DNA from 4 places in the Mesorhizobium sp. C372A genome. Region 1 is predicted to be linked to each of the others. Evidence: riboswitches for the same ligand, from Rfam matches in the RefSeq annotation. Region 1 holds a riboswitch; each other region holds the start of a gene.
The links. Region 1 has a riboswitch for cobalamin ahead of NLY42_RS04945 (aromatic ring-hydroxylating oxygenase subunit alpha). Riboswitches for the same ligand answer to the same signal wherever they lie in the genome.
Positions count from the first base shown of each region.

Region 1 (6,984 bases):
CGGCTGCGGTGGCAAGAACGATCTTCTTCATTTTAGTCTCCTGAATTTTTCTGATGCCGCCAGCTGCAGCGGATAAGCCCGCCACGTGCTGGAAACCGGCTTTTAGCGGCCGAAAAGGTTACGGTCGGCACCGTGGGCAGGCGCCTGCTCGGCTGGAGCCGACTTCTCAACCGAAGCCGTATGGCCACTATCGGTCGACGTAATCGCAGGCTGGTTGGCGCCGTTCGAACCGTAGTTGTCGCTGCCGGCGAAAGCGCTGCCGGAGATGGCCAAAACGGCGGCGGCAGCAAGGATGATCTTTTTCATTTCAATACTCCTGAATTTTTTGGGATCCCGAGAGCGACGGGTTAGCCGCCCTTCTTTGGTCGGGATCAGCGATTGCCGTAGAGGTCGCGGTCGGCGCCCTGAACGACAGGCTGCTTGTCAGCGTGCGCCGGCTTCTGAATGGAAGCCGTATACGAGCTGTCGACCGAGACGGCTGGCTGGTTCGCACCATTGGAACCGTAATTGTCGCTACCGGCGAAGGCGCTGCTGGTGATCGCCAAAACGGCTGCGGCAGTGAGGATGATCTTTTTCATTTTTAGTACTCCAGTTTGTCTGTCCGTCTAGCGGCGTGTCTTGGGAGGAATTCGCGTCGTTCGGACAGCCCCGATGTGGGAAAGCCATAGGCTGGTTTCCAATCACGAAGTTGTTCCGTGTGGACCACGGTCCTGCACCTTGAAATTGTGCCAGGAAGTTCCTCTATGGTCATTTATCGCATTGTTTTCAGTTGCTTATGTCGAACCGAGTGGTTCGCTCCGGTGTGGGTTTCCGGGCCGTCGTTCACACCGTCCTGCACGCATTGTCAACAGAAACGAACCGTTCGGTTCGATTAGAGATTGCTAATAGTAACTTTTCGATACCGTTGAGCCCTTTTTGCCCCAGATCGGAACTGGATCCGCAGCGATTCGAAACGGCGATGATAGCGCCGCAAGACAGGATCTCAGCCCTTCGGTGGTCGGCGGGGCGTATGCCGCGCGTGTCGCGCCGCATGGATATGATGTCGCTTTCATGCCGACGTCGCGATCGCTGCCGTGATTAGATGATCGCATCTCAGGTGCCGCTTCGTGACGACGCAGCGGAGAATTGGGAAGCCGGTCAGAATCCGGCGCTGCCCCCGCAACGGTGGTGGAGTTGAAGTCGCAACGGGAGACCACTGGGCAAGAGCCTGGGAAGGTGTCGCGATGGTCCGCAAGGACAACTCCAGAGCCCGGAAACCAGCCCGAGATGCATAGACTCGACTGATCGCGGTGGGCGGTCAAGAGGTGGATAGTGCATGTCCGGCGCCGCGCCGGCCTGCGTCCGATCCTTCCTCCATCACCACCAAGTTCAGTCCTTAAACCACGAGGACAGAACTATGGATACGCGCAACGACATGCTGAGGCTCCTGAACGGCCGCAAGCAAGGCTTTTCGCTGGAACAGCCCTTCTACACCGACCCGGACTATTTCAAGCTCGACATGGAGCTTATCTGGTATCGCGACTGGCTGTTCATCGGCCATGATTGCGAACTGCCGAAGCCCGGCAGCTATATCACCGTGCAGATCGGCGATTATCCGGTGGTGCTGGTCCGCGACCAGAAGGGCAACATCAACGCCTTTCACAATTCCTGCCGCCATCGCGGCAGCCGTGTCTGCAACACTGAGAAGGGCATGGCGGCAAAGCTTGTCTGCCCCTATCACCAGTGGACCTACGAGCTTGACGGCCGGCTGCTGTTTGCCCGCCAGATGGCCGACGGTTTCGACAAGAGCCAGTTCGGCCTGAAGCCCGTCGCCTGCGAGACCGTCGGCGGCTACATCTTCATCTGCCTGGCGAAAGAACCTGCCGACTTTGCGCCGATGCGCGCCATGATAGAGCCCTACCTCAAGCCGCACCGGCTGAATGAAGCCAAGGTCGCCTTCGAGAGCACCATCATCGAGAAGGGCAACTGGAAGCTGGTCTGGGAAAACAACCGCGAATGCTATCACTGCGCCGGCAATCATCCAGAGCTGTGCAAGACATTCCCCGAAGCGCCGACGGTGACCGGCGTGCAGGGCGCCGACAGCGATCCGGAGATGCTGGCGCACTGGGCGAAATGCGAGGCGGCGGGCCTGCCGAGCAAGTTCCGCATCGATCCGGCCGGGCAATACCGCGCCACCCGCGCGCCGCTGCTGCGCGATGCCGTCAGCTACACGATGTCGGGAAAGCGCGCGGTGACGAAGAACCTGTCCGACACTGTTGCTGCCGACCGCATCGGCACCTTGATGCACTACCACTATCCGACGACTTGGAACCACATACTGATCGACCATGCGGTCACCTTCCGGGTGCTGCCGATCAGCGCCACCGAAACCGCGGTGACGACCAAGTGGCTGGTGCACAAGGATGCGGTCGAGGGGGTCGACTACAACCTTGAGGAGCTCACCCATGTCTGGACCGAGACCAACGACCAGGACCGCCGCATCGTCGAGGAAAACGCCTTCGGCATCCTGTCTCCGGCCTATGAGCCCGGCCCCTATTCGGAGCTGCACGAGGGCGGCGTGATCCAGTTCGTCGAATGGTACGCGGCCTTCATCGGCCCGCGCCTTGCCGAAGGTGGCAGGCCGGCGCTGCGCAGCGTCGCGTGAGCTGGAGCAGGCGAAGAAGGACCGGAGGATGAATGCGATGACGGATCTTGGGCTCTATCGCCATCTCGACCAGATGGCGCCCTGGAACGATAGGCTGCAGGTGCTGGAAGTGATCGGCGTCAGCGACGAGGCGCCTGACGTCAAGACCTTCACCTTCCGCTCCGACAACCAGACCTGGTTCCGCTACAAGCCGGGCCAGTTCCTGACGCTGGAACTGCCGACACCGGACGGGCCGCTGATGCGCACCTATACGCTGTCGTCGTCGCCATCGCGGCCGTTTTCGATCGCGGTGACGGTCAAGGCGCAGGCCGGCAGCATCGGCACGCGCTGGATGTTCGACCATCTGGTGCCCGGTTCGCATGTCAAGGCCTACGGACCGGCCGGCGACTTCTCGTTGCACAGCCACCCGGCGGCCAAATACCTGTTCATTTCCGCCGGCTCCGGCGTGACGCCGATGATGTCGATGCTGCGCTGGCTGAACGACTGCGCGCCATGGACCGATGTCGGTTTCGTCAACTGCGCGCGGCGTGCCGAAGAGATCATCTTCCGCAAGGAACTCGAACTGCTCGGCGGCCATATGCCCGGCCTGTCGCTCGGCTTCATGATCGAGGAACGTTCCAGCCGCGAGGGCTGGTACGGTCATATGGGGCGCATCGACGCGATCCGGCTGCCCTTGCTGGCTCCGGATTTCCGCGAGCGCGAAATCTTCTGCTGCGGCCCCGATCCGTTCATGCGCGCCGTGCGCGGCATGCTGGATGCCGCCGGCTTCGACATGACGAAATACCATCAGGAGAGCTTTGCCGCGCCTGTGATGGAGGAAATTCCGGCGCCGTTTGCCTCCCCGGTCGAGGACGGCATCGCTGCACCTGTCGAAGCCGTGACGCCGATCCGCTTCTCGCTTTCGGAGGTCGATGCCGGCTGCGTCGCCGGCCAGACCGTGCTGCAGACCGCGCGCAGCTCGGGCGTGCGGATTCCCGCCGCCTGCGAGTTCGGCCTGTGCGGCACCTGCAAGGTGAAGAAGGTCTCCGGCGAAGTCGAGATGAGCCACAATGGCGGCATCCTCGACCACGAGATCGATGACGGTTTCATCCTTGCCTGCTGCTCGAAACCGTTGTCGGCGCTCGAAATCGAGGCTTGAGCCGGTCGACTTCGCCGCAACGGTCGCCGACGCAGGCGTTGTGTTCGCGGGTCTTTGTCTTGCCAAGCATAGGCCGAGTGATTTAGACGCACTTAGGAAGGGCTGGGCAGACCGTGAAGCCGGCGCATCCCTTCAGGGCGCATGGGACGGGGGACAGAGCGATGCAACAGCGGGTCTACGCGGTCGCAAGCAAGGACATCGTTTTCGAATCATTCGATGGCGAAGCCGTCGTTCTCGATCTTTCGAACGGCAAGTATTTCGGCTTTTCCGATTCCGGCAGCCGGGTCTGGCAGGCTTTGTCGTCCGGCGTCGCCACTGAAGCGCTGGTCGGAGCTGCCGCGGGCGCCGCAAAAATAAGCCTGGCCGACCTCGAAAGCTTCGTTGCCCGACTGCTCGATTTCGGGTTGCTTGCGCCAGCCGAAACACCGGCACAACCGCTTTCGGGCGAGCTGTCGTCTGCGCTTGCTGCCAGCAATGAGCCGCTCAAGGTCGATGTCCATGACGACCTTGCCGATCTCATCATTGTCGACCCGATCCATGAGGTCGAGGAACCTCTCGGCTGGCCGGCGGTGAAACAGGCATAATTGTTTCCCTAAAGCGCGTCGCGTTTGAACGGACTCAGGCGACGCGGTTTAGATCTTTGATTTTATGCATGTCGTCGTCTCAAAACCGGGGCCACCCCGAGCGACATGCATCAGGCGACCCGGCGCAATTCTGGACGCTGAACAACCAACACATGCCTTTGATCACGCTGCAAACCCTGCCGGATTATGCCCGCCATGTGCTGGCGGCCGCGGAAAGCGCCGCCGCCTTCTATCCCGTTGCCGCCAGCGTGCGGTTGCTGGGACTGGACCTGAGTGTCCACCTCGACCATGGCACGCTGGCGGAAGCCATGAGCCATGCCTTCATACCGGCCCCGGAAAATCCGTCTGCATCTGACGGCTGCCGCATTTTCGTCGCCCACCCGGGCATCGATGGCGTCCTCGCCCCGGCCACCTGGGGCCGAGGCGATTACAACCATCATGCCTTTGCCAACCGGCTGGAAGAGGCCGGATTGCGCGGCAGCTACTATCATGACCTCGATTTCTGGCAGTTCCATGATCCGCAACGCCATGTCGGGGCGCAGCTGATGATGGCGGCCGAGGCCTTTCCGCCATGGGAACAGGCGGCGCCGCTGCGCGCCTTCCTGCATTGGGAATATGCGGCGCGCGGCATGCGGCTTACCCATGCCGGCACGCTGGGCATCGATGGCAAGGGCGTGTTGCTGGCGGGCTCCGGGGGAGCCGGAAAATCGGGAACAGTCGTCGCCGGCCTGCTCAATGGGCTCGATAGCGTCGGCGACGACTATGTGCTGATCGACCGGACCGGGGGGGTGACGGCCTATCCGCTGTTTGCCACGCTCAAGCAGGATCCGGAGGGCTTCAAGCGGCTGAAGCTGGAGGAGCGGCTAAAGTCGTACCAACCGCTGAACTGGCAAGGCAAGCATGCCTTTCACATCAACGAGATCGCGCCTCGACCAACTCCTCCAAGTCTGGACATTATTGCTTTGATAGTGCCCCATATCAGGGGAGGTGCGAGAAGCTCGGTCATGCCCATATCGCGCAAGGATGCCATGATCGCCCTGGCGCCGTCAGGAATCGTGCAGATGCCGGGCGAGCGGGAAGCGGGCTTTCGCTTTTTCAGCGAGCTTACCCGCGATCTGCCATGCTACCGGCTGTCGCTGGGGACCGAGCCGCGCGAGATCGCCGGCACGATTGCGGATTTCGTCCTTCGGGGCTCCGCATGAAGTTGAGCGTCATCGTGCCGGTCTGCAATCGGGAGATCTATGTCGTTTCGACGTTGCGGTCCCTGCTCAGGCAACGCGACGATGCCGATCTCGATATCATCGTTGTCGACGATGGCTCGACGGACAGCTCCGTTGAAGCAGTCCGCGCCATCATGCGGGAAGCGTCGTGCATCCGCCTGTTCCAGCAGGCAAACCAGGGCGTGGCCAACGCGCGCAACACAGGGCTGAGGCAGTTGCTGCCGCAAACCGAACTGGTGTCGTTCCTGGATTCGGACGACGTCTCGCCGGCTGGACGATTCAAGGCTGGCCTACCCCTGTTCGCGGCCGACCCTGCGCTCGAGCTGACCTACTCGCTGATGACGCGCGTCGATCTCATGGACGACGAAGCCCTTCAGCCGGCACCGGGCGGCGCAGGTCCCACCGTGCGCGGCGTCAGCCTTAGCGCCGGGATATTCCGCAGGGCACTCATCGACCGTACAGGTGCTTTCGACGAGGAGTTCCGGCAGGGCGAAGACGCCGACTATCTGCTGCGCATTTTCGAAACCAGCCCAAAGCACATTTTTCCCGACACCGTCGCGGTATACTACCGGCGCCACCCCGGCAATTTGACCAAGCAAAGGGATGTGGCGGTGCGCGAATACCTACGTGTAATTCAGAAATCCTTGCGGCGGCGCAAGGCCGATCCGTCGCGGCGCCCGGTCGAGGGGCTTTTCGAGATCAAGCGCCCGGCAGAGTGGTGAAAGAATGAATAGATCACAGTCTGGAATGCGTGCGTGAAGCTGAGCGTGATCATGCCGGTCTACAACCGCGAACGCCATGTCGGCTCGGCGCTGCGCTCGCTGCTGAGGCAGCGCGATGCCGCCGATCTCGACATCATCGTTATCGATGACGGTTCGACCGACAGTTCGGTGGCGGTCGTGCGCTCGCTGATCGCGGAGGCGCCGTGCATTCGCCTTTTCCAGCAGCAGAATGCCGGGGTGACGCGGGCACGCAACGCGGGCTTGCGGCAATTGCTGCCGCAGACCGGGCTGGTATCGTTTCTCGATTCCGACGACATTTCCCCGCCGGGCCGCTTCAAGGCCGATCTGACCTGTTTCGACGCAGACCCCACCCTCGAGCTCACCTATTCGCGCATGACGCTGGTCGACGACATAGATGACGATACGCTGGAGCCGACAGCCGACAGCCACTCGGTGACGGTTCGCGGCATTCACCTGTCGCCCGCTATCTTCGTCCGGCGGTTGGTCGAACGCATCGGCAGCTTCGACGAGGATTTCCACCAGGCCGAGGACACCGACTATCTGCTGCGCACTTTCGAAAGCGGGCCGAAATTCACGATGCCCGACACTGTTGCGCTCTATTACCGGCGCCATCCCGGCAACATGACCAGGCAGGCCGATGTTCCTTTTCGCGAAT
Region 1 covers NZ_CP100475.1:1,063,550-1,070,533, reverse strand. Annotated here, with positions in the region: gene NLY42_RS04960 (DUF680 domain-containing protein) at 1-31, opposite strand, end outside; gene NLY42_RS04955 (DUF680 domain-containing protein) at 103-306, opposite strand; gene NLY42_RS04950 (DUF680 domain-containing protein) at 372-578, opposite strand; cobalamin riboswitch at 1,078-1,279, shown strand; gene NLY42_RS04945 (aromatic ring-hydroxylating oxygenase subunit alpha) at 1,397-2,644, shown strand; gene NLY42_RS04940 (FAD-binding oxidoreductase) at 2,682-3,782, shown strand; gene NLY42_RS04935 (PqqD family protein) at 3,944-4,366, shown strand; gene NLY42_RS04930 (hypothetical protein) at 4,519-5,568, shown strand; gene NLY42_RS04925 (glycosyltransferase family 2 protein) at 5,565-6,308, shown strand; gene NLY42_RS04920 (glycosyltransferase family 2 protein) at 6,342-6,984, shown strand, end outside.

Region 2 (6,984 bases), 2.8 Mb from region 1:
CCAGGCTTTCCGCGTGCGGGCCGACATCCATGAAGGCTTCGTCGACGACCAGCAGACCGCCTATGGCGCGCAATGTCTCGGCAAGCCGAAGCAGCCTCTCCCGCGACACGACGCGCCCGTCGGGATTGTTGGGATTGACGACGATGGCAATTTCGGCTCCCGCAAGCGCCTCGAAATCGTCGACCTCCGCCACCGCATGGCCGGCAATCGCGGCGGCCCTGGCATGCTCGGCATAGGTCGGCCCGAGCACCAGCGCCTTGCCGGGGCTGACCAGCGAGGCGACGCGCGGCAGCAGGATCTGCGTGCCCGGGGCGACCGCCACATTCTCGGCCGAAGGCGCGCCATAGGCGCCGGCCGCGACCCTGGCCAGCTCACACAGGCGCGCGGCCTCCGGCAATCGTGACAGGGCGGTGGCGGGCAGCTCGAAAAGCGGGTAGGAGTGCGGATTGATACCTGTCGAGAGATCGACGAAAGGTTGTGGCGCGTGAGGGAAGAGCGCCTTCGCCCGGCCAAGGGATCCACCGTGATCCACCACAGTAATCGCTCCATCAGAAAGCTTCATGTCGATCCTGATCGCTTTCCTGTCGCTGGCCATCGAACGCATCCTGGGTTACCCGGACTGGCTGTTCCGTGCCGTCGGCCATCCCGTCACCTGGTTCGGCAGGCTGATAGCCTTTCTCGACCTCAGGCTCAACCGCGACACTGATTCCGACGCGCTGCGTCGCCGCCGCGGCGTGCAGGCGCTGCTGGTGATCGTGCTGGTGCCGGCGGCAATCGCCTTCATCGTGCAAATCCTGCTCTGGCAGGTCTTTCCTGCCGGCATGATCATCACGGCAATCCTGGCCTCGTCGCTGCTGTCGCAAAAGAGCCTTACCGAACATGTCGAGGCGGTGGCCGATTCGCTGGATACCGGCGGGCTGGCGCTCGGCCGCATTGCGGTTGCGCGCATCGTCGGCCGCGATCCAGAGAAGCTCGACCATGCCGGCGTCAGCCGCGCCGCCATCGAAAGCCTGGCCGAGAATTTCTCCGACGGCATCGTTGCGCCCGCCTTCTGGACAGGTGTCTGCGGTCTGGCCGGCGGCGTCGCCTACAAGGCCGCCAACACCGCCGATTCGATGATCGGCCACCGCACCCCGCACCACGAGGCCTTCGGCCGCGCGGCGGCACTCTTCGACGACTGGATCAACCTGCCGGCGTCCCGGCTGACCGCGTTGCTGATCGTTGCCGCCGCCTTTCTCGTTGACGGCGCCGATCCCCGCAACGCCTGGCAAGCAGTGCGGCGCGACGCCAAAAAGCACCGCTCACCCAATGCCGGTTGGCCGGAAGCAGCAATGGCCGGCGCACTCGGCCTGGCGCTCGCCGGCCCGCGCAGCTATGGCGGCGTCATCGTCGAGGACGCCTATATGGGCGAAGGCGGTAGGCGCGCGGCGGAAAGCCAGGACATCAGGCAGGCGCTGAAATTGTACCAGGTGGCGGACTATCTGCTGATTGGGCTGTTCGGGTTGCTGTCGGCGGTGCTTATCGCGGTGACGTTCTGAGAGCTTACCGTCGCCCTTCCTTTACCCTCCCCCTTGTGGGGAGGGTCGGCGCGAAGCGCCGGGGTGGGGGACTGCGACCCTACGAGAACCCCCACCCCGATCCGCTTCGCGGATCGACCCTCCCCACAAGGGGGAGGGTACGAAACCCCTCAAAACTCGATCCCCTGCTGCGCCTTCACGCCGGCCGAAAAATGATGCTTCGTCACGCCCATCTCCGTCACCAGATCCGCCGCCTCGACCAGCGCCGGCTTGGCATTGCGGCCGGTGACGACGACATGCAGGCCTTCGCGCCGCGCCTTCAGCGCCGCGACCACCTTGTCGAGATCGAGATAGTCGTAGCGCAGCGCAATGTTGAGCTCATCGAGGACGACAAGGCTGACAGAGGGGTCGGCGATCAGCTCCAGCGCCTTGGCCCAGGCGGCTTCGGCCGCCGCAATGTCGCGCTTCAGATCCTGCGTCTCCCAGGTGAAACCCTCGCCCATCGTGTGCCAGACGACACGGTCGCCGAACGCCGCGAAGGCGTCCTTTTCGCCGGTGTGCCATTTGCCCTTGATGAACTGGACGACGCCGACGCGCTTGCCATAGCCGAGCATGCGCAGCGCCAGCCCGAAGGCGGCCGTGGTCTTGCCCTTGCCGGGTCCGGTGTTGACGATCAGCAGCCCCTTCTCGACCGTCTTTTCCGCGACCTCGGCGTCCTGCACCGCCTTGCGTTTGGCCATCTTGGCGCGGTGGCGTTCTTCGTCTTTTGCGTCGATATCGGTCATCATTTCACCTTGAGCGGCAGCCCCGCCACCATCAGTAGCACCGTATCGGCAACCGCCGCGACCTGCTGGTTGAGACGGCCGGCGGCATCACGAAACCGGCGTGCGAGCGCATTGTCGGGCACGATGCCTTGCCCGACTTCGTTCGAGACAACGAGCCAGGGCCCGCGCGGCCGCGACAGCATGTCGGCCAGCCGCCGGCATTCCGCCTCGAGATCATGGTCGGAAAGCATATGATTGGTCAGCCACAGCGTCAGGCAATCGACGAGCACCGGCTGGTTGTCGGGCAAGGCTTCGAGCGCTCCGACAAGATCGAGCGGCGCGTCGATGGTCGCCCAGCCTTCGCCGCGCCGCGAGCGATGCAGCGCGATGCGCTCGCGCATCTCATCGTCATAGGCTTCGGCGGTGGCGATATAGGCCCATGGCGGCGGCAACGCCGTCGCCAGGGTTTCGGCATGCGCGCTCTTGCCGGAGCGCGCACCGCCGATGATAAAGGTCAAACTGCGATCAGGCAAAGCTGTCGCGCAGGCTGGTCGCCGAGCCGGTGAAGCGTTCGCGCACCACGCCAATGACGGCGCCGAGCACCAACCAGAACACCAGATTGGTCACCGTCACCGCCACCACGAACTGGTGATGCAGGCCTTCGGGGATCGGCGTCTCGAAACTGTCGGGCTGCGGCGCGCCGACAATATGCGGGGCGACGATCAGAACGACGGCAAGGACGGTCAGCGGCGCCGAGGTGCGGAAGGCGATCAAGGCAAGGCCAATGGCAGTCGCCACAACCGTCGCCACCCACCAGATCTGGCGCTGCATGAGATCGGCCGCCGGCATTGCCGGCAGTTCCGGCGGCAGGCCGAGGCCCGGAGCCAGCGTGAATACGGCAAAGCCGGCCAGACCCCAGAACACCCCCTGGCGCCAGTTGCCGATGCCGCCGGCGAATTCGGAAACGGCCACCAGGACCAGCGCGAAACCGATACCGGTGACGATATTGGCCAGCACGCTGAAGGCGAATCGCTCGAAGCCGTCGGCCGGCGCCCAGCCTTCGTCCTCCGCTGGCGCGGCAGCTTCAGCCGGGGCTGCGCTGCTCACGGCATTTTCCGCCGGCGCGGCGGTGCTCATGGCATTGGTGTCCGCAGCGTTGGCGGCGGGCGCCGCGGCATGCTCATGCTCATGGCCGCCACCAGCCTTTTCGTAGACCTCGGCCTTGAGGATCAGCGGCACGGTGGCGTAGGCCTGCATGCAGGCGAGAGCGACACCCGCCACGAGCCCTGCGATCGCCGCGATGAACACGACGTTGCGAAACAGGTTCATGATGTCAGATCCTCGTCAGTGGCAGGGAAACGCCATCGAATGGCGATAGTCGTGCGCCGCATTGTGGACCGCATCGATATGCGAGAAACCGACAACGCCGACGACGAAAATGCCCAGAAACGCGCTAAGCACGAGCTGCATGAAGCGCGACTGCGAGGAGACGGAAGCGCCGAGGGAGACGGAAGCGGTATTCATATCTTGTCCTTTCGCCCTCCACCCGAGGGCATCGAAGTCAGTTCCCTGTCGCCGGCAGGTCTCCTGGCTCGCGGATCAGCGCCCTTCCCCACCTTCCCGAGGAAAAAATCCTCAGTGGCTTGGAGAGGACTACCGCACACAGTTGCGGGGGCAGCCACGGCATTGGGCAACAAGTCAGCCCTCACCGCATTCCCTCTTGGTCCCTAACGGAACCGACGACATGCATGACTATAGGCTGAAACGGCCGCATCCGGCAAACCAAATTCCGCCGGCCAACAGCGCGAATGCGCCATGCGGCGTTACGGGTTCAACGCGGTGATCCGCTCGGCAACCAGCCGCTGCAGCCGCCACAGATGGCGATCGTGAATGCCGCGCTCTTCAAGGTTTTTCACCGTGTTGTAGAGATAGTCGGCGCCCGACCCCCAGTGCCCGCAGGACGTTGCCAGCCTTTCGACGACCTTGCCCTCGTCGAGCGGCCCTGAATAGGTCAGGCCGTTGCGGTTGATGACGAAGGCCAATGCCCTGAGCGGTCCGGCCTCGCTTGCAAGCTTCAGCATGCGCGGCCGGTAGCTTGTCGGCTTCAGCGTGACTTCGCGCCGGAAAAGCCGGCCCAACTGCCCGCGCCGGTTACTTTCGGTCAGCCGGAAGGCGACGCCCTTGCATTGTCCGCCACGGTCCAGCGCCATCATCAGGCCGGGGCTGTCCTTGGTGCCGCGCCAGCGCGTCATGTTCATGCAAAAGGACCGATGCCAGCCGCGCGCCAGCGCAACGCGGTCCTCGACATAATCTATTTCCGGTTTCCAGATCAGCGATCCATAGCCGAACAGCCATAGCGGTTCGCTATCCGGGAGTTCGACCTGCAATTCATCCAGCAGCGCGTCATAGTCGGCGTCATCGAGATGCATCGCGTCCGGATCCGGCCCGGGGTCCCTGATCTCGCGCCAGCAGCGCGCGACCAGCTCCGGCGTAAGCGACATCTGTCGTGCGGCCAATTTCCGAATCCCCCCAATTTCCGAATGTCCCATGTCCACGACATGATTATGCGCCGCGCCTGCAACCGGCAATGCGGCACTCTGATTGACAAACGATCTGCCGGGGTGTCGGCTGACGCTTCATAGGAAGCCAGCCATGCATCCCAACCCGAGCGAGCGCGACCCCTATAACGGCCTGAGCCGGGCCGAACCGACGCTACCGTCATCGGCCTATTGGGATAGCGAGGCTTACCAGCGCGATCTCGACGCCATCTGGTACAAAAGCTGGCTGCTCGTCTGCCGCGAGGCCGATCTTGCCCAGCCTTTGGCATTCAGGACAATCCGCGTTGGCACACAGGAAATCGTCGTGCTCCGCGACGACACCGGCGAGTTGCGCGCCTTCCACAACACCTGCCGGCATCGCGGCTCGCAGCTTTGCCAGGAAAGCGAGGGCCGGCTGAAAGCGCGGCTCATCACTTGCCCCTACCATGCCTGGTCCTACTCGCTGCGCGGCGATCTCGTGCGCGTTCCCTCGAAATCGCTGCCAGATGGTTTCGACAAGGCAGATCATCCGCTCTACCGGGTGGCGCTGTCGGTATGGCGCGGCTTTGTCTTTGTGAACCTTCAGCAGGCTGCGGCCGGCTCCGCCGGGACCTCCTTCGATCCCGCATCCGGCGACCTCGCCAACTGGCCGCTGGAAACTCTGGTATCAGGCCATGTCCTGCGCAAGGTGATGAACTGCAACTGGAAGATCTTCTGGGAGAACTTCAACGAGTGCCTGCATTGCCCAGGCGTCCACAAGGACCTGTCTCGGCTGGTGCCGATATACGGCCGCGGCCTGATGAGCCGGCACGACGACCCCGACTGGGTCCGCCATGCCGACAATGACGCACCGCAGTTTTCGGGTGGCCTGCGCGCCGGCGCCGAGACCTGGTCGCGCGACGGACATGCCCATGGCCCGGTCTTCCCGGGCCTGACGCCGGCCGAGCGTGCGGCCGGACAGACCTATGCCACCAGCCTGCCCTCGATGTTCATCGTCGGCCATGTCGATTATGTCAGGACGGTGCGACTGATGCCGCTCGGTCCCGAACAGACCGAACTCACCGCCGAGTGGCTGTTCGCGCCCGAGGCGCTGGCTGAGACGGACATCGACAATGTCGTCGCCTTCGGCACCCAGGTGCTGGAGGAGGATGCCGCGATCTGCGAGATCAATCAGAAAGGCCTGCGCTCGATGCGCCACCAGGCCGGCGTGCTAATGCCGGAGGAGTACGATCTGCACCGCTTCCACAACTGGGTGCGCGAGCGGCATGCAGCGCTTGAGGCAACCGCCTGATCGGCGACTAAAGCGACTTCGGCAGATAGCGCCAGGAGATAAAGCCGCAAACCGCGGCCAGAATGCCCAGCGTCACGAACACCGAGCCGAGGCCGAAAAACGCCAGCACCACCGAATAGACCAGCGGCGGCGTCAGCTCGGAAAAGTCGAGATAGGTGCGGTAGACCGCGGCCATCTGCGCCCGCTCATAGGACCGCACCGAGCGCATGAAGGCGGTCGAGCCCAGTGCATCGAGCGCGATGGTGAAGAAGGCGCCGCAGAGCAGGAAAAAGCCCGTAAGCAGCGGCGCGGTAGTGCCGACCGCGCCCGCGGCAAGCAGCGTCGCCGACATCGCGAAATAGGCGAAGGTCATGGTGCGCCGGCCGCCGAAGCGTTTTCCCGCTTTGCCCCAGAAGATCGCCATGAACAACAGCGCATTGCCGGCCGAAACCAGCAGGCCGCCGGCAAGCTTGCCCTCGCCGGTAATCACCATGAACAGCGGCCCGTAGACGAAGAACGTCGTCCAGAAGCAGGAGCGGCCGAAGGCGATCAGCCAGGCCAGCCTGAGCCTGGGTTGTGCTACGAAGCGGCCGATATTGGCCAGCGGATTGGCCGGCCGTGTCTTGCCCGGCCGGATCGACCGGTTGTCGCCCAGCCTGTAGGTCCAGAACAGCGCCAGCAAGGCCAACGCAAACACCGCGACCGCGCCATGCGCGGCATAGATGCCGTACCGTGTGTAGAGGAAGATGCCGAGTGTCGGCCCGCCGGTCCAGGCCAGCATCGACCACGCCATGCGCAGCGATTCGGCCTGCATGAAATCGGTCTTGCGGATGTGGTCCATGATGTAGAGGTTGAGCGTGATCGACAGGGCGCTCGCCCCCATCACGCGGCACAGC
Region 2 covers NZ_CP100475.1:3,850,736-3,857,719, reverse strand. Annotated here, with positions in the region: gene cobD (threonine-phosphate decarboxylase CobD) at 1-562, opposite strand, end outside; gene cbiB (adenosylcobinamide-phosphate synthase CbiB) at 561-1,538, shown strand; gene cobO (cob(I)yrinic acid a,c-diamide adenosyltransferase) at 1,688-2,302, opposite strand; gene cobU (bifunctional adenosylcobinamide kinase/adenosylcobinamide-phosphate guanylyltransferase) at 2,302-2,814, opposite strand; gene NLY42_RS18310 (CbtA family protein) at 2,807-3,610, opposite strand; gene NLY42_RS18305 (CbtB domain-containing protein) at 3,626-3,805, opposite strand; cobalamin riboswitch at 3,842-4,037, opposite strand; gene NLY42_RS18300 (gamma-glutamylcyclotransferase) at 4,105-4,797, opposite strand; gene NLY42_RS18295 (aromatic ring-hydroxylating oxygenase subunit alpha) at 4,934-6,109, shown strand; gene NLY42_RS18290 (MFS transporter) at 6,117-6,984, opposite strand, start outside.
Region 2: another riboswitch for cobalamin. It lies ahead of NLY42_RS18305 (CbtB domain-containing protein); the one in region 1 lies ahead of NLY42_RS04945 (aromatic ring-hydroxylating oxygenase subunit alpha).

Region 3 (6,984 bases), 750 kb from region 1:
CGTGTGCGAGGTGCAGCTTGCTTACGCAATCGGCGTGGCCAGTCCGGTTTCCGTCATGGTCAACACGTTCGGGACAGCCAGGGTTGAGGAAAGCAGGATCGAGCGCCTCATTCTTGAGTTGTTCGATCTCAGACCGAAAGGCATTATCAAGATGCTTGATCTCTTACGCCCTATATATCGCAATACAGCGACCTATGGCCATTTCGGCCGTGAAGAGCCTGATTTCACCTGGGAGAAGACAGACAGGGCGGACGAATTGCGTCGCGAGGCAGGACTCGCCGCCCCGTGAGAGCCGCCGGCGAACGGATTGGCAAGCGGAAAGCCCATTTCCACCGGGCAGACCCGCGCCTGGCAGGCGTGGCGAGAAGCCGGCTCGGGTTTTTTGGCGGAGACATTGATGCCGGATTATGACGTGCTTTGCATCGGCAATGCCATTGTCGACATCATCGCCCAGTGCGACGAGGCATTCCTCGAGATCAACGGCATCATCAAGGGCGCGATGAACCTGATCGACACGCGCCGCGCCGAACTGCTCTACAGCCGCATGGGCCCGGCGATCGAGGCCTCCGGCGGCAGTGCCGGCAACACGGCGGCCGGCGTAGCCAGCTTCGGCGGACGCGCCGCCTTCTTCGGCAAGGTGTCGAACGATCCGCTCGGCGAAATCTATGCGCACGATATCCATGCACAGGGTGTCGCCTTCGACACCAGGCCGCTCAAGGGCGAGCCGCCGACGGCGCGCTCTATGATCTTCGTCACCCCCGATGGCGAGCGTTCGATGAACACCTATCTCGGCGCCTGCGTCGAGCTTGGCCCTGAGGATGTCGAGGCCGACAAGGCATCCGGCGCCAAGGTTACCTATTTCGAGGGCTATCTGTGGGATCCGCCGCGCGCCAAGGAGGCGATCCGGCAGACGGCGAAGCTCGCACACGAGGCCGGACGCGAAGTGTCGATGACGTTGTCGGATTCGTTCTGCGTCGACCGCTACCGGGACGAGTTCCTCGAGCTGATGCGCTCGGGCACGGTCGACATCGTCTTTGCCAACAGCCACGAGATCAAGTCGCTCTACCAGACAAAATCCTTCGACGAGGCGCTGGCTCAGATCCGCAAGGACTGCAAGATTGCCGCCGTCACCCGCTCCGAAAAAGGCTCAGTGATCGTGCGCGGCGACGAGACCGTGGTCATCGAGGCGACCGCCATCAAGGAGTTGGTCGACACCACCGGCGCCGGCGACCTCTACGCCGCCGGTTTCCTGCATGGCTACACGCAGGGCCGCAACCTCAAGACCTGCGGCGACCTTGGCTCGCTGGCGGCCGGCCTGGTGATCCAGCAGATCGGCCCAAGGCCAAGGCAGAATTTGCGCCGCGAGGCGGAAGGGGCTGGGTTGCTGTAGATGCGCGGGCAACTAACCAGCCGCCCTACTGACGCGATGACCGCAGTGGCGGAACTGTGTCAAAGCTCGCTGATAGCGACAGCCATTCGCTTCGGAGAACTGACCCATGCTGCTGCCGTGAAGCTCGCTGGAGGAGCGGTGCAAGGCGTGCTTGCCATGACGGCATTCACCGTCATCCAGATCGTCACCTGCATTTTCCAGAAGCTCAGCTTGGGGAAGGCCAGTAAGGTTCCTGAGGTAACGGAGAACTCGCGGCGTCCGTCGGACTTGACTTGCGATCACGTCCCACGATGCCGAATGCGGGCAGCAGACTGAATATTTCACAATGCTAGACAAAGGCGTAAAAGCGCGATCACATAACTACATAAACATTTCGTTATGCGTCATTGACAAAAGAGCGAACTGCTGTGATTGTCTACGTGTCGTGGTTCTCGCGTGCGGCGCTGCCGCAGCGGAGCTAAGAGGGAAGCCGGTGCGATGCCGGCGCTGCCCCCGCAACTGTTAGCGGCGAGCCAACCCCAATCACGTCACTGAGGCGAATACCCTCAGGAAGACGGGTAGAGGCTATGACCCCGCGAGCCAGGAGGCCTGCCACGCGAATTACGTCCACGGGCGGGGTGTCTCGGTGGCCGCTGCAACCCGGCGTTGATGCCGGCCTGCTAGCGCCTTCCTTGTCACCGACGCCCCAATCATCGGGGTATGACATGACTGTCTCTCAGCAAATTCCTGTAGCAACGCTCGGCGTGCCGCGCTTCGGTCGTCGGCGAGAACTGAAATTCGCGCTTGAAAGCTACTGGTCCGGAACATCGTCCGCTGGCGACCTTCTCACGACGTCGAAGGCGCTCCGTGCCGCTAGCTGGGAAGAGCAGCGCGATCGCGGTGTGTCGAAAATCCCGTCGAACGACTTCTCGCTTTACGACCAAGTGCTCGACACCGCAGCCATGGTCGGGGCCGTTCCATCCCGTTACGGCTGGAATAGCGGCGAGGTCCCACTTGACATCTACTTCGCAATGGCGCGCGGCAACCAGGGTCAGACGGAGGATTGTGGACACGCTGGTTACCAGGAGGAGGCTCATGGACCTGGTGTAACCGCGATGGAAATGACCAAGTGGTTTGACACCAACTACCACTACATTGTGCCGGAACTCGATGATGATCAGACGTTCGCCCTCTCGTCATCGAAGCCGGTCGATTACTTCCTCGAGGCTAAAGCTCTCGGCATTCACACACGCCCAGTCATCCTTGGACCCATCACCTTCCTCAAGCTGGCGAAATCGCCTGCCGAGGGGTTCGGTCCCATCGCTCTCCTACCGCGGCTGCTGCCGGTTTACGAGCAGCTTCTGGAGAGGCTGAAGCTGTCGGGAGCCGACTGGGTGCAGATCGATGAGCCAGCGCTTGTCCTCGATCTGAACCCGAACGAACGAGCTGCGTTCGAATTCGCCTATGGCCAGCTGTCGAAAGCCGCGCCCGAGCTGAAGATCATGCTGGCTACGTATTTCGGGTCGCTGGGAGACAATCTCGAAACCGCGATTTCTCTGCCCCTGGCCGGCCTGCATATTGATCTCGTGCGCGCTCCCGAGCAGCTGGAAACGGTGGCTCGGCTCGCTCCGAAGGATCTGGTGCTCTCGCTTGGCTTGATCGATGGCCGCAACGTCTGGCGTGCGAACCTGCCCGCCATTCTCGACCGCATCAAACCGATCGTCGCCGGCTGGCCCTTGGACCGCGTCGAGATCGCGCCTTCTTGCTCGATGCTGCATGTGCCGATTGATCTGCGCATGGAGACGGAACTCGACGCGGACATCAGGTCGTGGCTCGCCTTCGCGGCCCAGAAGACCGACGAGCTGGTCTTGCTGGCCCGGGCCCTGTCCCAAGGCAGGGATGCGGTGGCAGGCGCGTTGAAAGCGTCTGCCGAGGCTGCCGCCACGCGCGTGACATCCACGAGGATCCATGACCCGCTTGTTCAGGGGCGGATCGCTAGCATTGAGGACAGCGCGAAGCGACGAGAGAGCGCTTTTGGCGAGCGCTCCAGAGTCCAGGCCGGCTCACTCGGGCTGCCGCCGTTCCCGACGACGACCATCGGGTCCTTCCCGCAGACGCCGCAGGTACGCAAGGCGCGGGCCGCTCATGCGAAGGGCCAGCTGAGCTATGTCGACTATGAGACGTTCCTGAAGAAGGAGATCGAGGCTGCAATTCGCTGGCAGGAAGAGATCGGGCTGGACGTGCTGGTGCATGGTGAGTTCGAGCGAAACGACATGGTACAGCATTTCGGCGAGCAGTTGTCCGGCTTCGCGCTCACCCAGCATGCCTGGGTACAAAGCTATGGGTCGCGCTACGTGCGTCCCCCCATCATTTTCGGCGACGTATCGAGGCGCAATCCGATGACAGTGCGCTGGTGGCAATTCGCCCAGTCGCTTACGGAAAAGCCCGTGAAGGGAATGCTCACAGGCCCAGTCACCATTCTCAACTGGTCTTTTGTTCGCGACGACGTACCCCGCTCCGAAGCCTGCCGCCAGATCGCGCTCGCCATCCGCGACGAAGTGACGGATCTCGAAAGATCCGGCGCAAGGATGGTCCAGATCGATGAGGCCGCGTTTCGCGAAGGATTGCCACTGCGCCAATCTGACTGGAAAGTCTATCTCGACTGGGCTGTCGAATGTTTCCGGATCGCTTCAACGGGTGTAAAGGACGCGACTCAAATTCATACCCACATGTGCTATTCGGAGTTCAACGAGATCATTCACGCGATCGCTGGAATGGATGCGGATGTCATTTCGATTGAGACGTCGCGCTCGAAGATGGAACTGTTGGACGCCTTCACGAGCTCCAAATATCCGAACGAAATCGGTCCTGGCGTCTATGATATTCACTCACCACGCGTCCCGGAAGTCGGCGAGATTTCGGACTTAGTCATGCTTGCCCGCGAGCGACTGTCCGACGGCCAACTGTGGATAAACCCGGACTGTGGCCTCAAAACACGCAAATGGGAGGAGGTCCGCCCTGCCCTCATTAACATGGTCGCTGCAGCACGCGCGCTCCGGCAGAAAGTGCAGGCGTGAGGCCTCTCTTCCTCACCGTGTGGGGAGTTGCCGGCTGGCGGATGTCGGCCGGGAATATGCCAAACCGATCACACTCTTGGAAATGAGCCACTCGGCGCAAATGTGCAATTTCCCTACGGCACGTGTCTTAATCCCGCAGAAATATAAATGTGGCACTACGCTATAACATCGGTTCCTTGGGGACATACAGGCCCCGCGCCTCGAACAAATCGGACTGGCGTCGTTTCTCAAAGTAGACTGCTTGGCGCGTTCGCTCAGGCAGCGACAATATATGGTGCTGCGTCTGTCCGCCCCCAGTTGATCGCGCAGACTACGGGCGAGGTGGCAGGGTTCGGGTATCGCTAGCGTCCCGCCAATTCGGAGATGGACGTCGCAATTCGTGTCGCCAAGTAAAAATCGCCAATCATTTTCGATTGCAAGTCCGCAGCCAGTTGGCCCTTATTTTCCTGAGATCTGCGTTACAGGCCGGGGCGTTGTCGCCGTTTCTGAGGGTAAGATGGGATAGGCGACGTCAGGTGCCTCTCCGGTCAGCGAGTTGAGGAAGGCAACAAGCAGGTCAACTTCTTCGTCCGCCAGTACTACGCCGAGCTGGGTGGTCCCCATAATGGCGACGGCCTGTTTCAGATCCCAAACCTTGCCCGAATGAAAGTATGGCGCGGTGAGTGCAACGTTGCGCAGCGGCGCCACGCGGAAGACATAGGAATCGTCGGCTGCATTGGTGACCTCAAATCGGCCCTTGTCTTTGTCCGGCAGGACTTCGGCGCTGGGCCGTTCCACGAGGCCGAATGGGTAATAGGCTTGCCCACCAACGTTGATGCCGGCATGGCAGGACGAGCAGCCTTTGTCCATGAAAAGCACCAGGCCCTGTTTCTGTTCGGAAGTCATGGCAACCTCATCACCATTCAGGAAGCTGTCGAACGGGGCAGGTGTGACCAGTGTCGCCTCGAAGGCTTCGATCGCCTTGGCGAAGTTGTCGAAGGTGACCCGATCGGCTTCAGCCGGAAAAGCTGCATCGAACCACTCGACATATTGCGGCATGGACTTGAGAGTGGCGATGAGTTGGCCCGGTGTATTGGCCATTTCGATCCCGGCTTGGACCGGTCCCTTCGCCTGAGCCTTCAGGTCTTCGGCACGACCATCCCAGAACTGGGCGATGTTGAAGACAGCGTTCAGTACAGTCGGCGCGTTGCGCTGTCCCTTCTGCCAACCATGGCCAATCGAGGTTTCGTGATTGTCGTCGCCGCCGGTGGCCAGGTTGTGGCATGAATTGCACGACAAGACGCCTGACGCCGAGACGCGTGGATCGAAGAACAGTGCCTTGCCGAGAGCGATCTTTTCCGGGGTGATCGGGTTGTTGGCGACTGTCGGCGTGGTGGATGGCAAAGCCGTGAAGGTGGCCAATGCCGTATCTCTGAGGTCGGTGGGGATCGAATCCGCAGCAAAGGCGGTGGGTGCCAGCAAGGTGACAGCCATCGTACTGAATAGGATTTTCATAATTGGTCTTCCTGCGTCGTCCACGCAGCCATTATGCGATCTGCGGCTCATGAACGCCCTGAGCTAGATCAGCTTGAGGGAGAGGACGGGGTCTCACACCTGTTTTCGCAGCTGAGCTGGGACCCTCTTGGAAGCGATCGCTCTTCTCGATTGGACTTCAGGGAGGAGGAGTATCCCTGGTTGGCAACCGGTTTTATGCATCAAAGCACGCCCTGAGGGCGGCTTCGTAGATTCGGTCACTGCGATCTTTCAGCCAAGGTTGAGAAAGTCACAGCATGCGCAAGACTGGCAATCTCTTGCACGAGGTGCGCTGCACGCCTTGCGAAAAGTGAGCTTCTGAACCGTCAGGGTTCATTCGTTGCGTGAATCGGCCTTATCGACACCCGCCGACTGCACATTGTGATGTCACCAGCGATGGCGGTTTCAATACCTAAGCAGCGACGGTCTATGTGACAGTATGGATGTCGTATCGGAATAGGCGTTCCGCCTTTGTGGACCGTCACACCGGCATATAGCTCCGCTTCCACGAACATCCCATCACGCGAGGAAAGACATGGCCAACACGCGCAGTATCGCCAATCTAGCCCTTTGTGTCGACGGCGCCGCGATCGAGCAGGTCCACCCGCTGTAACTGCCTCACCTTGATCCACAGATCCTAGGCGCTGACCAGTTTGTCGTCATCATTTGACGGGCGGGGGGCATTGGCCCATAAGCGAGCCAACGCAAACTGTGCGGTTGCCAATGCGTAATGAAGTGAATTGCAATGATCTTCGGTTTGCGAAACACGCACTTCCGACGCAGCTTGCGTTGACAGAGGCGCTTTTAGGCGCAATAGCACTTCCGCTGGCCTATTTTGTGGAGTTCAACTGTGGTTCGGCCAAGGGCGCGGGGCGCCGGACCGGCCTCTTGTAAACCTAATCAAAGAGAGAGAGACCCTGCATGGAAGAAATCTTACCGCGCATCGCCACTGGTGCCGGCATCGGCCCGGCTCTCGCAGAGAAGGCCGTTGGGTTAATGCTGGGGTTCCTGCGGAGCCACGCGGCC
Region 3 covers NZ_CP100475.1:309,532-316,515, forward strand. Annotated here, with positions in the region: gene metK (methionine adenosyltransferase) at 1-289, shown strand, start outside; gene NLY42_RS01375 (adenosine kinase) at 398-1,390, shown strand; cobalamin riboswitch at 1,799-2,000, shown strand; gene metE (5-methyltetrahydropteroyltriglutamate--homocysteine S-methyltransferase) at 2,095-4,446, shown strand; gene NLY42_RS01385 (cytochrome-c peroxidase) at 4,885-5,940, opposite strand; gene NLY42_RS01390 (hypothetical protein) at 6,880-6,984, shown strand, end outside.
Region 3: another riboswitch for cobalamin. It lies ahead of metE (5-methyltetrahydropteroyltriglutamate--homocysteine S-methyltransferase); the one in region 1 lies ahead of NLY42_RS04945 (aromatic ring-hydroxylating oxygenase subunit alpha).

Region 4 (6,984 bases), 2.7 Mb from region 1:
GTCTCGATCGCCGCCTTGGTGACCCAGCCTTCCTGCTCCTGCGCAATCATCAGCAAGGGAATGATCGCCGACTGCTCGCGGCCCTTCGGATATTTCTTGATCCATTGCTTCGCAACCGCCGCATTCGCCCGGTTGAAGGCGAAGGTGGCTGGCTGGACGCTTGCTTCTGCGAGACGGCGGACTGACATTTAGCGATCGACCTCACCAAACACGATGTCGAGGGAACCCAGGACGGCAGTGACGTCGGCCAGCATGTGGCCACGGCAGAGGAAATCCATGGCTTGCAGATGCGCGAAGCCGGGCGCGCGCAGCTTGCAGCGGTAGGGCTTGTTGGTGCCGTCGGAGACGAGATAGACGCCGAACTCGCCCTTCGGCGCCTCGACTGCGGCATAGACCTCGCCGGCCGGCACGCGGTAACCCTCAGTATAGAGCTTGAAATGATGGATCAGCGCTTCCATCGAGCGCTTCATCGCCTGGCGCTTGGGCGGCACCACCTTGCCGTCGAGGTTCGACACCGGCCCGGTGCTCTCCTTGCCTAGCAGAAGGTCGACGCACTGACGCATGATCTTGGCCGACTGGCGCATTTCTTCCATGCGCACGAGGTAGCGGTCGTAGCAGTCGCCGTTCTTGCCGATCGGGATGTCGAAATCCATCTCGGAATAGCATTCATAAGGCTGCGACTTGCGCAAATCCCAGGCCGCACCCGAGCCGCGCACCATGACGCCGGAAAAGCCCCAGGCCCAGGCGTCGGCCAGCGACACGATACCGATATCGACATTGCGCTGCTTGAAGATGCGGTTGCCGGTAAGCAGCTTGTCGAGGTCGTCGAGCGACTTCAGGAACGGGTCGATCCACTTGCCGATGTCCTCGACCAGCTTCGCCGGCAGATCCTGGTGCACACCGCCCGGACGGAAATAGGCCGCGTGCATGCGCGAACCCGAGGCTCGTTCATAGAACACCATCAGCTTTTCGCGTTCGACGAAACCCCACAGCGGCGGCGTCAGCGCGCCGATATCCAGCGCCTGCGTCGTCACATTGAGGATGTGCGACATGATGCGGCTGAGCTCGGAATAGAGCACGCGGATCAGCTGGCCGCGCTTCGGCACCTCGATGCCGAGCAACCGCTCGGTGGCGAGCGCGAAGGCATGCTCCTGGTTCATCGGCGCGCAATAATCGAGCCGGTCGAGATAGGGCACGGCCTGCAGGTAGGTCTTGTGCTCGATCAGCTTTTCGGTGCCGCGATGGAGCAGGCCGATATGCGGATCGACGCGATCGACCACTTCGCCGTCGAGCTCCAGCACAAGACGCAAAACACCGTGCGCCGCAGGGTGCTGCGGTCCGAAGTTGATGTTGAAGTTGCGGACGGAGGTTTCAGCCATTCTGGCGCCTCAATTCGTCTTGGCTTTTTCGTCCCCAGGCAGGACGTAATCCGTCCCTTCCCATGGCGAAAGAAAATCGAAATTGCGGAATTCCTGCTTCAATTCCACCGGCTCGTAGATCACGCGCTTGGCTTCGTCGTCGTAGCGCACCTCGACGAAACCTGTCAGCGGGAAGTCCTTGCGCAGGGGATGGCCCTCGAAGCCGTAATCCGTGAGGATGCGGCGCAGGTCCGGATGGCCGGAGAACAGCACGCCATAGAGATCGTAGGCTTCGCGCTCATACCAGTCGGCGCCGGGATAGACAGCGGTGAGCGACGGCACCAGCGTCTCTTCGTCGGCCTGCACCTTGATGCGGATGCGCAAATTCTGCTTCGGCGACAGCAGATGATAGACGACATCGAAACGCTTGACGCGCGACGGGTAGTCGGCGCCGCAGATATCGATGATCGAAATGAACTGGCAGCCCGAATCGTCACGCAGGAAGCTTGTCACCTCGATCAGATTGTCTGTAGCAACCGAGATCGTCAGTTCGCCATAGGCAAGCACTGCATCGGTGACGCGGCCCGGCAGCTTTTCGCCGAGATAGGTCGACAGTTCGCTCAGGGATGCGGCCATGGGTCTACCGTTCGATCGTGCCGGTGCGGCGGATCTTCTTCTGCAGGAGAAGAATGCCGTAGAGCAGCGCTTCGGCGCTTGGCGGGCAGCCGGGCACATAGATGTCGACCGGCACGATGCGGTCGCAGCCGCGCACCACCGAATAGGAATAGTGATAATAGCCGCCGCCATTGGCGCAGGAGCCCATCGAGATGACGTAGCGCGGCTCCGGCATCTGGTCGTAGACCTTGCGCAAAGCCGGGGCCATCTTGTTGGTCAGCGTTCCCGCCACGATCATGATGTCGGACTGGCGCGGCGACGCGCGAGGAGCCACGCCAAACCTTTCAGAATCATAGCGCGGCATCGAGGTGTGGATCATCTCGACGGCACAGCAGGCGAGACCGAAGGTCATGAACATCAGCGAGCCGCTGCGTGCCCAGGTGATCAGCGCCTCGGTCGAGGTGACCAGAAAACCCTTGTCGGCCAGTTCATTGTTGATCTCGAGGAAGAACGGATCGTCGGAACCGACCGGACGTCCGGTATTGGGGTCGATCAGGCCTTTGGGCTTCGGCGCGACGAGCGTTCCGGAACTGTCGTTCAATCCCATTCCAGCGCTCCTTTTTTCCATTCATAGGCAAAGCCGATGGTCAGCACCGCCAAAAACACCATCATCGACCAGAAACCGAGCATGCCGATCTTCGAGAACGACACCGCCCACGGAAACAGGAAGGCCACTTCCAGATCGAAGATGATGAACAGGATCGACACCAGGTAGAAGCGGATGTCGAATTTCATCCGGGCATCGTCGAACGAGTTGAACCCGCACTCGTAGGCGGAAAGCTTCTCCGGATCGGGATTGCGATAAGCCACCAGGAACGGCGCGATGATAAGCGCCAGGCCTACAACTGCGGCCACGGCGATGAAGAGGACGATGGGCAGGTATGAACTGAGGAGTACGTTCATGCTCGGCTTTCCGTTGGCGGCCAATCCACTTTGATTACAGCAACCAACCCTAATGCGGAAGCGCGACAGTTTAACCGCTGAACCGTTTTAGGTGCCTTTGCTGCAACGCGGCGAGGGTTAGCGCAGGGCTTTCAGCGAAGCAAGTCAAACCTTGTTCAAAAGACAGTGCTGGACGGCAGGCCGGGAAAAACTGGTCCGATCTCCTCCTGTTTGATTTCCTTCATCTTTCACTCCACTTTTGTCTCCTGACACATTTCCCGCCATTTGCCTGCTAGCATGACCGGAATCGCCGGCTAAAGTCGGGAAAATGGTTCGAGGCAAGACACTTTGACGAAGGACAAAATCTCACTCCCCGCGGCCAGGCGCATCGCGCTCGCCGCGCAAGGATTTCTCGATCCCCGCCCGGTCGGCACGCCCGATCGCCGCCACCTCGCCCGCGTGCTGTCGCGCACCGGCCTGCTGCAGATCGATTCCGTCAGCGCCGTGGTGCGCGCCCACTATATGCCGCTCTATTCGCGCCTTGGCCCCTACCCGCTCACCCTGCTCGACAATGCCGCAATCACCCGCAAGCGCACGGTGTTCGAATACTGGGCGCATGAGGCCTCGTTCCTGCCGGTCGAGACCTACCCACTGATGCGCTGGCGCATGCAGCGCGCTGAAAGCGGCGACGAAATGTATCTGGGCCTCGCCAAATGGGGCCGCGAGCACGCCGCCTATATCGAAGAGATCTACCGCGCGGTCGCCGAGCGCGGCCCGATTGCCGCTTCGGCACTGGAGGGCCAGAAAGGTTCGGGCGGCTGGTGGGGCTGGAGCCACGCCAAGCACGCCTTCGAATGGCTGTTCTGGGCCGGACGCATCACCACGGCGCACCGCCGCGGCTTCGAGCGTTTCTACGACCTGCCCGAGCGCGTGCTGCCGCAGGCGATCCTTGATCTGCCGGTGCCGGCGGCCGAGGACGCGCACCGCGAATTGCTGCGCATTTCCGCCCGCGCCCACGGCATCGCGACGTCGGGTGACCTGCGCGATTATTTCCGCTTGTCGCCAGCCGACATGAAGGGCCGGTTGGAGGAACTGGTCGAACTGGGGGAACTGCTGCCGGTACGCGTCGAAGGCTGGGACAAGCCGGCTTACCTCTATAAGGACGCCCGCCTGCCGCGAAAGATCGAGGCCCGCGCGCTACTGGCCCCCTTCGATCCGGTGGTCTTCGAGCGCGCGCGCACCGAGCGTCTCTTCGATTTCCACTACCGCATCGAGATCTACACCCCGGCCGAAAAGCGCCAATATGGCTACTACGTGCTGCCCTTCCTGCTCGGCGACCGGATCGTCGCCCGCGTCGATCTCAAGGCCGACCGGCCTGCGAGTGTCTTACGCGTCCACGCCGCCTATGCCGAAGCAGGCGCACCGCCTGAGACCACCGCACAGCTTTTCGAGGAACTAAAGGAGATGCAGGGCTGGCTTGGCCTTGAGCGCATCGAAGTGACGCCGGCCGGCAATCTGGGGCCGGCATTGGCTAGCGAGAGAGATGGCCAACCCTTGCAGCGTCTGTCATAGACGCCTCAATAAGCCTCGTAGGTTGTGCAATGGCATCGGACAAAGTGCTCGACATGATCCATGGCGCCCTCATTGCGCATGGAATAGATGCAGTCCGCAGAGATAGGGACGTCATGCTCCAATCGAAGCAGCTTCGGTTTGAGGCTGAGGTGTTCGAGACGAGTTCTGACCGGCTGGTCCTGGAAATCTACATTTTTTCTCCGCTGCTTGATGTTCAGCCGGTCATTGAATCCTTTGCTGGCTTCGGCGACACGCGCGAACAGGAACTGAACCAGGCGTTTGAAAAGTTTCTCCGTGGTGTTTTCCATGTGGCCATTGAGGGACTGGCCGATCACGTCTGCGAGAACATGCAGGCCGAAATAGAGCTTTGGCAGCGAAGCAGCGCCAGTTGGAAGATCTGGCGAAAAGATGCCCGCTGGAAAATCTATAGCGGCCCGGTCATTTCCCAGGCCACAACCGAGCTATGCTCGCTGACACCAGGCTATCCAGCATTCTATGCCAAGCTGGAAAAGCTGTTCACAGCTTCGGTACCCCCCGGAAGCCATTTTGTCCGGACCTTTCTGGCAGGCTTGAAGGGCACGCTGATTAGTGCCGAAGTCCTTCTGGACAACGCGGTTTGGCATGAGGGACAGAATCTGGCTGTCGGTCATGACTGGGACTATAGCGATGGCTATCAAGCTATCCGACAGGTCATCCTGGCACTGCCGGAAGCCGGGACATGACAGCCCCTGCCGACATCGCCATGTCGTAGCCGTGCGTTGACACCGCCGCCCGCAAAAGCCTAAATCCGCTCCAGACGGTCCCCTGCCCGCAACGGCAAGGGCCAAGAGGGAATGCGGTGCGGGACGAAAAAATCCCAAATCCGCGGCTGTCCCCGCAACTGTAAGCGAAGAGCCAAGGCCGAAAGCCACTGGGTAACACCGGGAAGGCGGCTAACCAAGGCGACGACTCGCGAGCCAGGAGACCTGCCGTCTGCGACTATAGAATCCGATCGCCCGGCGGGTTTCCGGGCAAGGAGCCCGGTTTTTGGACCAGAACAGCAGTTTTTCGGCTGGCACAGCGGATGTTTCGTCCGCCGATAGCGACGCCTTGGCCGGCGTGACCGTCATCGTCTGCGCCTCCTGCCGCGACGAGACCGGCTCCGACGCCCATCCCCGCGCCGGCGAACTTCTGGCCGACGACACGCGCCGCGCCGCTGCGAATGACAACATCCGCGTCCGCACGGTCGAATGCCTCGGCAATTGCAAGCGCCGCCTCAGCGCCGCGATCCTGCGCGACGGCTGCTGGAGCTATGTCTTCGGCGACCTGACCGCGACCAGCGGCGCCGACCTCGTCACCGGCGCAAAACTCTTCGCCACCTCGACCGACGGCCTCATCCCCTGGCGCGGCCGGCCCGATTCCCTCAAGCGCGGCCTCGTTGCCCGCATCCCGCCCCTCGACATGCTGAAGGACTGATCATGAGCGCTTCCGTTTCCCGTGTGCCTTGCACCGTCGTCACCGGCTTCCTCGGTGCCGGCAAGACGACGCTGGTCCGCCATCTCCTGGAAAACGCCGGCGGCAAGCGCATCGCCATCATCGTCAACGAGTTCGGCGATATCGGCATCGACGGCGAGATCCTGAAAGGCTGCGGCATCGACACCTGCCCCGAGGAAAACATCGTCGAACTGGCCAATGGCTGCATCTGCTGCACCGTCGCCGACGATTTCGTGCCCGCCCTCGACAAGATCCTGGCGCTGACCCCCAAGGTCGATCATATCCTGATCGAGACCTCCGGCCTGGCGCTGCCCAAGCCGCTGGTCCAGGCTTTCCAGTGGCCGAGCGTGAAAAGCCGCGTGACGGTCGACGGCGTCATCGCCGTGGTCGACGGCCCGGCGCTGGCCGAAGGCCGCGTCGCCAACGACATGGACGCCTTGCAGGCGCAGCGCGCCAAGGACGAGACGCTCGACCACGACGATCCGGTCGAGGAAGTGTTCGAGGACCAGATCGCCTGCGCCGACCTGATCATCCTGTCGAAGAGCGATTTGATGGATTCAGCCGGTTCGGCCCGCGCCAACGCCATCATCGGCGAGCATTCCGCCCGCGCCGTGAAGATCGTGCCGACCTCGCATGGCAAGGTCGATCCGTCCGTGCTGCTTGGCCTCGGCCTCGCCGTCGAGGACGACATCGAGAACCGCAAGTCGCACCATGACGGCGCCTTCGATCACGAGCATGACGACTTCGACACCTTCATCGTCGACATCCCCTCGATCGCCAATCCGGACGAACTGGCCAAGCGCGTCGCCATCGCCGCCGAACAGGAAAATGTCTTGCGCGTGAAGGGCTTCGTCGAGGTCGGCGGCAAGCCGATGCGGCTTTTGCTGCAGGCCGTCGGCCCGCGCGTCAATCATTACTATGACCGCGCCTGGACGGCCGAGGACGACCGCCGCTCGCGCCTCGTCGTCATTGGCCTCAAGGGGCTGAACCGCCCGGCGATCGAGCGTATACTCGCCGGCTGACG
Region 4 covers NZ_CP100475.1:3,807,300-3,814,283, reverse strand. Annotated here, with positions in the region: gene NLY42_RS18120 (NADH-quinone oxidoreductase subunit E) at 1-188, opposite strand, end outside; gene NLY42_RS18115 (NADH-quinone oxidoreductase subunit D) at 189-1,379, opposite strand; gene NLY42_RS18110 (NADH-quinone oxidoreductase subunit C) at 1,389-1,994, opposite strand; gene NLY42_RS18105 (NuoB/complex I 20 kDa subunit family protein) at 1,999-2,580, opposite strand; gene NLY42_RS18100 (NADH-quinone oxidoreductase subunit A) at 2,571-2,936, opposite strand; gene NLY42_RS18095 (winged helix-turn-helix domain-containing protein) at 3,264-4,487, shown strand; gene NLY42_RS18090 (DUF6348 family protein) at 4,517-5,209, shown strand; cobalamin riboswitch at 5,268-5,474, shown strand; gene NLY42_RS18085 (DUF1636 family protein) at 5,514-5,942, shown strand; gene cobW (cobalamin biosynthesis protein CobW) at 5,945-6,982, shown strand.
Region 4: another riboswitch for cobalamin. It lies ahead of NLY42_RS18085 (DUF1636 family protein); the one in region 1 lies ahead of NLY42_RS04945 (aromatic ring-hydroxylating oxygenase subunit alpha).